3 regions of the Cupriavidus sp. 01L46 genome follow, and region 3 is predicted to be linked to each of the others. Evidence: predicted binding sites of a transcription regulator. Region 3 holds the regulator's gene; each other region holds the start of a gene.

Region 1 (3,241 bases), on a different contig from region 3:
GGAGCACCACGCTGAACCGGGTCGAATCGCGCGTGTTTCCCGGCCTCGGCGGCGCGGGTGGCCGGGTGCGGCTGCGCGTGATGCACCCGATGGACACCGGGCTGGTGGCCGGTATCCCAGCCTTCCATGTGGAGTCGCTGAACCTGCTCGATGCCACCCGGGAAGCGATGCTGCGCCTGACGCTATATGAACCGGTCGCCGAGAACCCGATCTTCTCCTTCGACCTGCGCGGGGCCATCGAGCGCGGCATGACGGTGAGCGGACGCGATAACAACGGCAACCGGTTCGCGGCGCAGGTGACGCCATGAAACGCGTGCTCGGGATCCTGCTATGGCTGGCAGCGCAGGCGGCGCTGGCGCAGGAAGGGGACTACCGCCTGGCGCCACGCCAGGTCGCCGCCGACGTGTGGCTGCTGGAAGGGGCGAACGCGGATTTCACGCCAGACAACGGCTGCAACATCATCAACACCGCCTTTATCGACACGGGTGATGGCGTGGTGGTGATCAATACCGGGCCGTCGCGCCAGTACGGCGAGCAGCAGCGCCGTGCCATTGCTTCGGTCACGGCGGCGCCGGTACGGCTGGTGCTKAATCTCAACCTGCATCCGGACTACTTCTTCGGCAACCAGGCCTATGCCGACGTGGGCGGCAGCGCGCTGGCCGGCACCATCGACGGCGCCCGGCGTGAAGGGCCCGCTTATGCCGACAACCTCTATCGCCTGTGCGGCAACTGGATGCGRGACACCGAACCGGCGCCGCCGCGCCACGTGCTGGCCCCAGGCCGGCGCACGATCGGCAGGCACACCTTCGATCTGATCCGGATGGACGGCCACACCGCCGACGACCTGGTGATCGTGGACCGCAGCGCCGGCATTGTGTTCGCGGGCGGCGTGGCGTTCCGCGAGCGCGTTCCGACCACACCGCACGCGGATCTCAAGCGCTGGCTGGCCAGCCTGGACCATTTGCAGGCGCTGCTGCGCGACAGCGGCGCGCGGCTGCTGATCCCCAGCCACGGACCGGCGCTCGGCAGCGCGGACGCCATTGCGCAGACACGCGGCTACCTGCAGTGGCTGGATGCCKGCATGACCCAGGCGGCATCCGAGGGGCGCGACCTGGCCGAGGTGATCGCCATGCCGGTGCCGGACGCATACGCACGCTGGGGCGCCATGCCGGCGGAGTACCTGCGCAATGTGACGCACCTCTACCCGGCGTATGAGGACGCCGCGTTGAGACGCTGAATCAGGGCAGGCGTGCTGTTCAAATCCGCAACAACGGCAACGGAGTGTTCCGCGCTGGTACGCCATCAAGGCATCGGCAGGCCGCTATTGGGCCGCTATGGGACCGGATACGGGTGTTTTCCATTGGCATGGGAATTGCCAAGAGTCTGTCTGGTGTGTGTGGCACACCGGCGAAGATCGACAACAAGAGAGAGGAGCAGACAATGAGGACGTTACGCGTGATGATGGTGCTCGCGGCAACTACTGCGAGCCTGGTGGCGCAGGCCGCGGTGACCGATGCCATGATCGAGAACGACGCGAAGTCGCCGGGCGACGTGCTGTCGTGGGGGATGGGCCCGCAAGGCCAGCGCTTTTCCACGCTGAACCGCATCAACACAAAGAACATCAGCCAGCTGGTGCCGGCCTGGTCGTTCTCGTTTGGCGGCGAGAAGCAGCGCGGGCAGGAAGCGCAGCCCTTGATCCACGACGGCAAGATGTTCGTGACCGCCTCCTATTCGCGCATCTACGCGCTCGACCTGAAGACAGGCGCCAAGCTGTGGAAATATGAGCACCGCCTGCCCGAAGGCATCATGCCCTGCTGCGACGTGGTCAACCGTGGCGCGGCCCTGTACGACAACCTGGTGATCTTCGGCACGCTCGACGCGCAACTGGTAGCGCTGGACCAGAAGACCGGCAAGGTGGTGTGGAAGGAGAAGATCGAAGACTATGCTGCCGGATACTCCTACACGGCGGCCCCCCTGATCGTCAAAGGCATGGTGCTGACCGGCGTCTCGGGCGGCGAGTTCGGCGTGGTGGGGCGGGTCGAGGCACGCGACGCCAAGACCGGGCAGATGGTGTGGTCCAGGCCCGTGGTGGAAGGCCATATGGGCTACAAGTATGACAAGGACGGCAACAAGACCGAGAACGGCGTGACCGGCACCCAGAACGCCAGCTGGCCGGGCGAGACCTGGAAGACGGGCGGCGCGGCCACCTGGCTCGGCGGCACCTACGATCCGCAGACCGGCCTTGCCTACTTCGGCACCGGCAACCCGGGGCCGTGGAACAGCCACATGCGCAAGGGCGACAATCTGTATTCGGCCTCCACCGTTGCGCTCGATCCCGCCACCGGCAAGATTGTCTGGCACTACCAGAACACCCCGAACGATGGCTGGGACTTTGACGGCGTCAACGAGTTCGTGACCTTCGACCAGGACGGCAAGCGCCTGGGCGGCAAGGCCGACCGCAATGGCTTCTTCTACGTCAACGACGCCACCAGCGGCAAGCTGGTGAACGCTTTCCCCTTCGTCAAGAAGATCACCTGGGCCAGCAGCATCGACCTCAAGACCGGACGACCCAACATGATCGCGGAAAGCCGGCCGGGCGACCCGGCGGCGGGCAGCGATCCGAAGAAGGGCCAGTCCGTGTTCGCCGCGCCGGGCTTCCTCGGCGGCAAGAACCAGCAGCCGATGGCCTACAGCCCGCAGACCGGCCTGTTCTATGTGCCGGCCAATGAATGGGGCATGGATATCTGGAACGAACCCGTGGGCTACAAGAAGGGCGCTGCCTTCCTCGGCGCCGGCTTCACCATCCATCCGCTCAACGAGGACTACATCGGCTCGCTGCGCGCGATCAACCCCAAGACCGGCAAGATCGAGTGGGAAGTCAGGAACTACGCGCCGCTGTGGGGCGGGGTGATGACCACTGCCGGCGGGCTGGTGTTCTGGGGCACGCCGGAGGGCTACCTGAAGGCCGCGGATGCCAAGACCGGCAAGGAACTGTGGAAGTTCCAGACGGGCAGCGGCGTGGTGGCGCCGCCGGTTACCTGGGAGGAGGGCGGCGAGCAGTATGTGGCGGTGGTGTCGGGCTGGGGCGGCGCCGTGCCGCTGTGGGGCGGGGAAGTCGCCAAGCGCGTGAATTTCCTGGAGCAGGGCGGATCGGTGTGGGTGTTCAAGCTGCACAAGAGCTGAATGCTGCCGGACACCATGTAGCGTAGCTGTCCTGCGCGTGCCGGCATCGCACACCGAC
Region 2 (3,241 bases), on a different contig from region 3:
TCCACGTCCTGCGAGAAACCGACCGACGACACCATATGCACGATGACGCCATCCATATCGGTCAGCACCACGGCCAGCTCGGGATCGGCGAGCTGCTGGTAGAGCGTGGTCATCTCCAGCTTGGCGCAGGCGATCAGGTCGCTCATGCGGTCGCGCCGCTCGTTGAACTCCGGCTGGGTCAGGATCGGAGGCATGCGCTGCTGCGCAGGGTCCAGCTGGAAGTCCCGCAGGCAGCGCGCCCAGGAGCGTGTCACCACCGAGCTGTTCTGCGTGCCGCATAACTGTCCGTTGACGACATTGAGAATCTGCGCGACGTGGTGACTGGCGGACTGAAGTGTTGTCACCGAGCTCCTCCTTTTAGCCTGCGGGCTCTTTTGTGCGGTGCAATCTGGCGTGGCGCGAACTGTTGCTATGCAATAGCCGCAGTGCAATCGCTGCGATGCAATAAAGAAACCGGCGCCTGTAGTTATGCMGATGGAAGCCGATCTTGTGTAACGAGGTGACACTATAGGCCGGACTTCCGATCGCATCAACGGGGCGGAAACCCTCAGGTTTCCCGGCGGCGCCGAATTCAGCGCGCGGCCCGCGTCGCCAGCGAAACACCGCAGGCGCGCAGCGCATCGTCCTGGATGCCGCGATAGCGCTTGGCGGCGTGCTTGCCGTATTCCGGATCGCGGAATATCGCGCCGCCTTCGCCGCCAAGCGTGGCGTACTTGGCGAAGGTAGACGATTCGACATACTCGTCATATGGCAGTTGCGCCGCGATCCGGTCGATCGCGCACGAACACTTGTGCAGGTACACGTAGGCACCGCCGTTTCTTGCCATGCACTCGCCCACATATTCGACGCGGGCGGTAGTGGGGTAGTTGTTGGCAGGCAGGTCTTGAGCGGTTTGCGCGTCGGCGGGAGCCATGGACAATGCCGCCAGCACGCAGGCAAGCTGCCGGAGGCCGAAGATGGAGGGCTGCATGCGGGGGTCTCCTCGTAGTGTGCGCTTTCTGTGGAACGTCTTGTGCAATCTTGTCCCAATAACGATGCAAGTCGCGCGCCATCCCGCCACGGTGCCGCGCGAACCCGCTACGCCGTCTTTCTGGTCCAGTTCTGACACATATTGTCCCGGCCTCGCACCCCCGCCTGGAACGAATGCGAGCGCTTCGTGCCGGCCGGGCGACGCAGCGTGATTGCCTGCCGGGCACGAAGCGCTCAAGACCCACCGCACACTCGCCATGCAAGCGGCGACTGCGCGGCTCGGGCATGGATCGTGCAGAAGCCTGCGCGGCACCTTTCCMACGGCTGCCAGGTTCGCAACCCGCGCAATCAGTTTTAGTTGAGGAGCCGGAGGCGGCGCGCAGGAAGCGGGATCCAGACTTTGTCACGTAAAGAAAGACGGAGGAGACATGAAATTCCGGACCATGATGGTGGGGATGGCGATGCTTGCCACAGCCACCGCGTCATTTACCGCACGCGCGGATGCCGAGCTGGACAAGCTGGTGGCCAATCCGGCCAATTGGGCAGCACAGGCTGGCGACTATGCCAACCATCGTTACAGCGAGCTCAAGCAGGTCAACGCCGGCAACGTGAAAAACCTGCAGGTTGCGTGGACGGTGTCCACCGGCGTGCTGCGAGGCCACGAAGGCTCGCCGCTGGTGATCGGCGACACGATGTTCATCCACTCGCCGTTTCCGAACAAGGTGATCGCGATCAACCTGAAGGACCAGTCTTTKAAGTGGAAGTACGAGCCCAAGCAGGAAAACAACGTGGTGCCGGTGATGTGCTGCGACACCGTCAACCGCGGCCTGGCCTACGGCGATGGCAAGATCCTGCTGCAGCAGGCCGACACCACCCTGGTGGCGCTCGATGCGAAGACCGGCAAGGTCATGTGGACCGTCAAGAACGGCGATCCCAAGGTCGGTGAGACCAATACCAACGCCCCGCACGTCTTCAAGGACAAAGTCATCACCGGCATCTCCGGCGGCGAATTCGGCGTGCGCGGCCGCCTGCTCGCCTATGACCTGAAGACGGGCAAGAAGATCTGGACCGCTTTTAGCACCGGCCCCGACAACGAGCTGCTGTTCGATCCTGCAACCACCATGACCTGGACCGACGGCAAGATGGCGCCGGTCGGCAAGGACTCCTCGGTCAAGACCTGGAAGGGCGACCAGTGGAAGCTGGGCGGCGGCACCACCTGGGGCTGGTATGCCTACGATCCGAAGCTGAACCTGGTCTACTACGGCAGCGGCAACCCGGGCACGTGGAATCCGGCGCAGCGCCCGGGCGACAACAAGTGGTCGATGACGCTGTTCGCGCGGGACCTGGATACCGGCAAGGCCAAGTGGGTCTACCAGATGACGCCGCACGACGAGTGGGACTACGACGGCGTCAACGAGAACGTGCTGGCCGACCTGGACATCAAGGGCAAGAAGGTACCCACGCTGGTGCACCTGGACCGCAACGGTTTCGGCTACACGCTCAACCGCGAGACCGGCGAATTGCTGGTGGCGGAGAAATACGACCCGACCATCAACTGGGCATCCAAGATCGACATGAAGAGCGGGCGCCCCATCGTCAACGCCAAGTACTCGCCCGCCACCACGGGCCCGGATGTCGACGTCAAAGGCATCTGCCCGTCGGCGCTCGGCACCAAGGACCAGCAGCCGATGAGCTACGATCGCAAGTCGGGCATTTTCCTGGTGCCGACCAACCACGTCTGCATGGACTATGAACCCTTCCAGGTCGAGTACACCGCGGGCCAGCCCTATGTAGGAGCGACCCTGTCGATGTACGCGACGCCGAAGAGCCATGGCGGCATGGGCAATTTCATTGCCTGGGATGCCGCCGCCGGCAAGATCCTGTGGTCCAAGCCGGAGCGCTTCTCGGTCTGGTCGGGCGCGCTGGCGACGGCGGGTGATATTGCCTTCTACGGCACGCTTGAGGGCTATGTGAAGGCCGTCAATATCAAGGACGGGAAGGAGCTGTGGAAGTTCAAGACCCCCTCCGGGGCCGGCATTGGCATGGCGGCAGGGCTGGAGAAGGCGAACGAAGGTCTGGGCGCGGTAGGCGGCTACAAGGATCTGGCGAAGTACACCGATCTCGGCGGCACGCTGTTCGTCTTCGCGCTGCCTACCACCTGATGCCGGTCTTGCTCACCCCCACGATACGCAGTCTGCAATAAGCGAAGCGGCGGCCCGGCGCGGCCGCCTGCCAAGCGTCCCTACAAGGAGTTGAAGAGATGTTCCGTTCC
Region 3 (3,241 bases):
CAAGCAGGAGTTGTCCAAGCTGATCGGGCGCGCCCGCATGGCTCGCCTGGCCGGCGCCAAGCTGGTCGACGAGATCCGCGGCGCGGTGATCACCTATGACAGCCGCAACGAGTTCTACACGGCCAGCGGCGGCGCCGAGAACGCGACCGCGGGCAGCCCGTCGGGCCGCGTGCGCGCCGTGCTGTCGCCGCGCCAGGAGCAGCCCGCCAGCGGTGCCGCAGCCAACCCGCTGCCGCTCAAGCCGGCCACGGCTCCCGTCAACCCCTGACCCACGGATTCTGACTTCACCTTCATGACCGCTACCCAAACCGCACCGTCCCAGCCCGCCACCCTGAAGGACAGCAGCACGCTGGTCGTGCGCCACCTGAAGAAGCGCTACGGCTCGCGCACCGTGGTCAAGGACGTGTCGCTCGACGTGAAGAGCGGCGAGGTGGTCGGCTTGCTGGGCCCCAACGGCGCGGGCAAGACCACGTCGTTCTACATGATCGTGGGGCTGGTGGCGCTGGACGAGGGCGATATCGTGCTCGACGACAAGCACATCAGCGGCCTGGCCATCCATGAGCGAGCGCGCATGGGCCTGTCCTACCTGCCGCAGGAAGCCTCGGTGTTCCGCAAGCTCAATGTGCAGGAGAACATCCGCGCGGTGCTGGAGCTGCAGCTCAACGATGGCAAACCCCTGGGCAAGGCCGAGATCGAGCGCCGGCTGGACACCCTGCTGGATGACCTGCAGATTGCCCACCTGCGCGACAACCCGGCGCTATCGCTGTCCGGCGGCGAGCGCCGCCGCGTGGAAATCGCCCGCGCGCTGGCCTCCGCGCCGCGCTTCATCCTGCTCGACGAGCCCTTCGCCGGTGTCGACCCGATCGCGGTAGGCGAAATCCAGCGCATCGTCAGCTTCCTCAAGGCACGCAATATCGGCGTGCTGATCACCGACCACAACGTGCGCGAGACGCTGGGCATCTGCGACCACGCCTACATCATCAGCGAAGGCGCGGTGCTGGCGTCCGGGCAGCCTGAGGACATCATCGCCAACGAGTCGGTGCGCAAGGTCTACCTGGGCGAGAACTTCCGCATGTAAGGGCGCGTGGCGCCTGCCGCGCATCGGCCCCCGGGCGGCTTCGGTGTCGCCTTTTATCCTTCAAACGATCATAGCGACACCAGCGATAGCAATTTCCGTTCCATCAGTACGGAAGTTGAGCATAAAATAGGTCGCATGAAACCGTCGCTACAGCTCCGCCTCTCGCAGCATCTCGCGCTTACGCCGCAACTCCAGCAGTCGATCCGGCTGCTGCAACTGTCCACGCTTGAACTGCAGCAGGAAGTGGAACAGGCGCTGACCGAGAACCCCTTGCTCGAGCGTGAGAACGACTGGCTGGACAGCCCGTTGCGCGTGTCTTCGGACGGCTCGGTGAACCTGCAGAGCGCGCCCGCGCCGGCGCCCGCCGATGGCCAGGGCACCAGCGAGAACCGCCCGGATGGCGCCCCCGAAGCCGACGACAGCTACTCCGACAGCAACGAGGATTACGGCAGCGACTGGAGCCTGGACGACTTCGCCCGCCGCCCGCAAGGCGAAGACGACGAAAAGACCCCGATGCAGCTGCGCGACGCCGAGCCCACGCTGCGTGAACACCTCATGGAACAGCTGGCGCCGCTCAAGATTTCCCTGCGCGACAAGGGGCTGGCTATCTTTCTGGTCGAATCCCTGGACGATGATGGCTACCTGAGCACGACGCTCGAGGAAATCTGCAGCGAGCTGCCGGAGGAGCTCGAGTTCGAGGTCGACGAGATCCAGGCTGTGCTCACGCTGCTGCAGAGCTTCGATCCGCCGGGCGTCGGGGCACGCAACGCCGCCGAGTGCCTGGCGCTGCAATTGCGCAGGCTCAAGCATCCGCAGCGCGAACTGGCGCTGAGCATCGTCACCAACCACCTCGAGCTGCTGGCGGTGCGCGATTACACGCGCCTTAAAAAGGCGCTGCAAGTGGACGAGCCGGAACTCAAGGCCGCCCATGAACTGATCCGCTCGCTCGCGCCCTATCCCGGCCATGCCTACAGCCGGCCAGAAGCGGATTTCGTGGTGCCCGATGTTTTTGTTCGAAAGTTGAGCGGCGGATGGATCGCCCACCTAAACCCGGATGTGATGCCGCGGCTACGCATCAACGACATGTACGCGCAGATTTTGCGCGGTGCAAAAGGCGATGCAGGCGCGGCCGGATTGCAGCAAAAGCTGCAGGAAGCACGCTGGTTGATCAAGAATATCCAGCAAAGGTTCGACACGATATTGCGCGTCGCACAAGCCATTGTCGAACGTCAAAAGAACTTCTTCACCCACGGTGAAATTGCGATGCGCCCCTTGGTTTTGCGGGAGATTGCCGATACACTGGGTTTACACGAGTCCACCATCTCTCGGGTGACTACCAATAAATACATGGCAACGCCGATGGGGACTTTCGAGCTGAAGTATTTTTTCGGCTCTCACGTATCCACAGAAACCGGCGGCGCGGCCTCATCAACGGCAATCCGTGCGTTGATCAAGCAATTGATAGGAGCCGAAGACGCTAGGAACCCCTTGTCCGACAGCCGGATTGCCGAATTGCTCGGCGAGCAAGGCTTTGTGGTAGCACGGCGTACCGTTGCCAAATACCGCGAAGCGCTCAAGATTCCCGCGGTCAATCTCCGTAAGACTTTGTAGCCGAGCTGCATCGCCTGCCTGATGCAGCTCTTTCAGAAGGAGAAACGCTATGAACTTCAAGATCAGTGGACACCACTTGGACATCACGCCCCCTCTGCGTGAGTACGTGGAAACGAAACTGGAGCGTATCGTCAGGCATTTCGATCAAGTCATTGGCGTAAGTGTGCTGCTCTCTGTCGACAATACAAAAGAAAAGGACCGGCGGCAGTACGCGGAAATCAATCTACATCTCAAGGGCAAGGACATCTTTGTCGAAGCGCATCATGAAGACCTGTATGCCGCTATCGACGCACTGGTCGACAAGCTCGACCGGCAGGTGATTCGCCACAAGGATCGCGTGCAGAGCCACGACCGTGAAGCGGTCAAGTATCAGATGGCCGCATCGCAGATGCAGCAATGACCGTGCCTGACGGCCCACATACCGGGCCGTCGGTGTCAGTCCCTTGAAAAATGGAATCAAGCCGCGCCCAGAGCGCGGCTTTTTCATTGCGGCCTACCCAATCGGGGCACACAGGGGATTCCGCAACGCATATGTACCGGTGTATGCTGTGC

What was found. The regulator sigma-54, encoded in region 3, starts transcription at its own class of promoters, with help from an activator protein. The targets are predictions, from matches to a motif close to TGGCANGNAANCTGCTTT.
Region 1: the regulator sigma-54 is predicted to act here: its motif matches at 1,362-1,379, upstream of AC1DS3_RS22745 (PQQ-dependent methanol/ethanol family dehydrogenase).
Region 2: the regulator sigma-54 is predicted to act here: its motif matches at 1,251-1,268, upstream of AC1DS3_RS14380 (methanol/ethanol family PQQ-dependent dehydrogenase).

What each region holds. Positions count from the first base shown of each region.
Region 1 is NZ_JBFTSF010000139.1:516-3,756, reverse strand. Features, by position in the region: gene AC1DS3_RS22755 (quinoprotein dehydrogenase-associated SoxYZ-like carrier) at 1-308, shown strand, start outside; gene AC1DS3_RS22750 (quinoprotein relay system zinc metallohydrolase 1) at 305-1,237, shown strand; gene AC1DS3_RS22745 (PQQ-dependent methanol/ethanol family dehydrogenase) at 1,441-3,183, shown strand.
Region 2 is NZ_JBFTSF010000067.1:44,492-47,732, reverse strand. Features, by position in the region: gene AC1DS3_RS14390 (sigma-54-dependent Fis family transcriptional regulator) at 1-344, opposite strand, end outside; gene AC1DS3_RS14385 (hypothetical protein) at 572-970, opposite strand; gene AC1DS3_RS14380 (methanol/ethanol family PQQ-dependent dehydrogenase) at 1,398-3,131, shown strand; gene AC1DS3_RS14375 (c-type cytochrome) at 3,230-3,241, shown strand, end outside.
Region 3 is NZ_JBFTSF010000045.1:35,624-38,864, reverse strand. Features, by position in the region: gene lptA (lipopolysaccharide transport periplasmic protein LptA) at 1-268, shown strand, start outside; gene lptB (LPS export ABC transporter ATP-binding protein) at 293-1,078, shown strand; gene AC1DS3_RS10790 (RNA polymerase factor sigma-54) at 1,214-2,689, shown strand; gene hpf (ribosome hibernation-promoting factor, HPF/YfiA family) at 2,739-3,089, shown strand.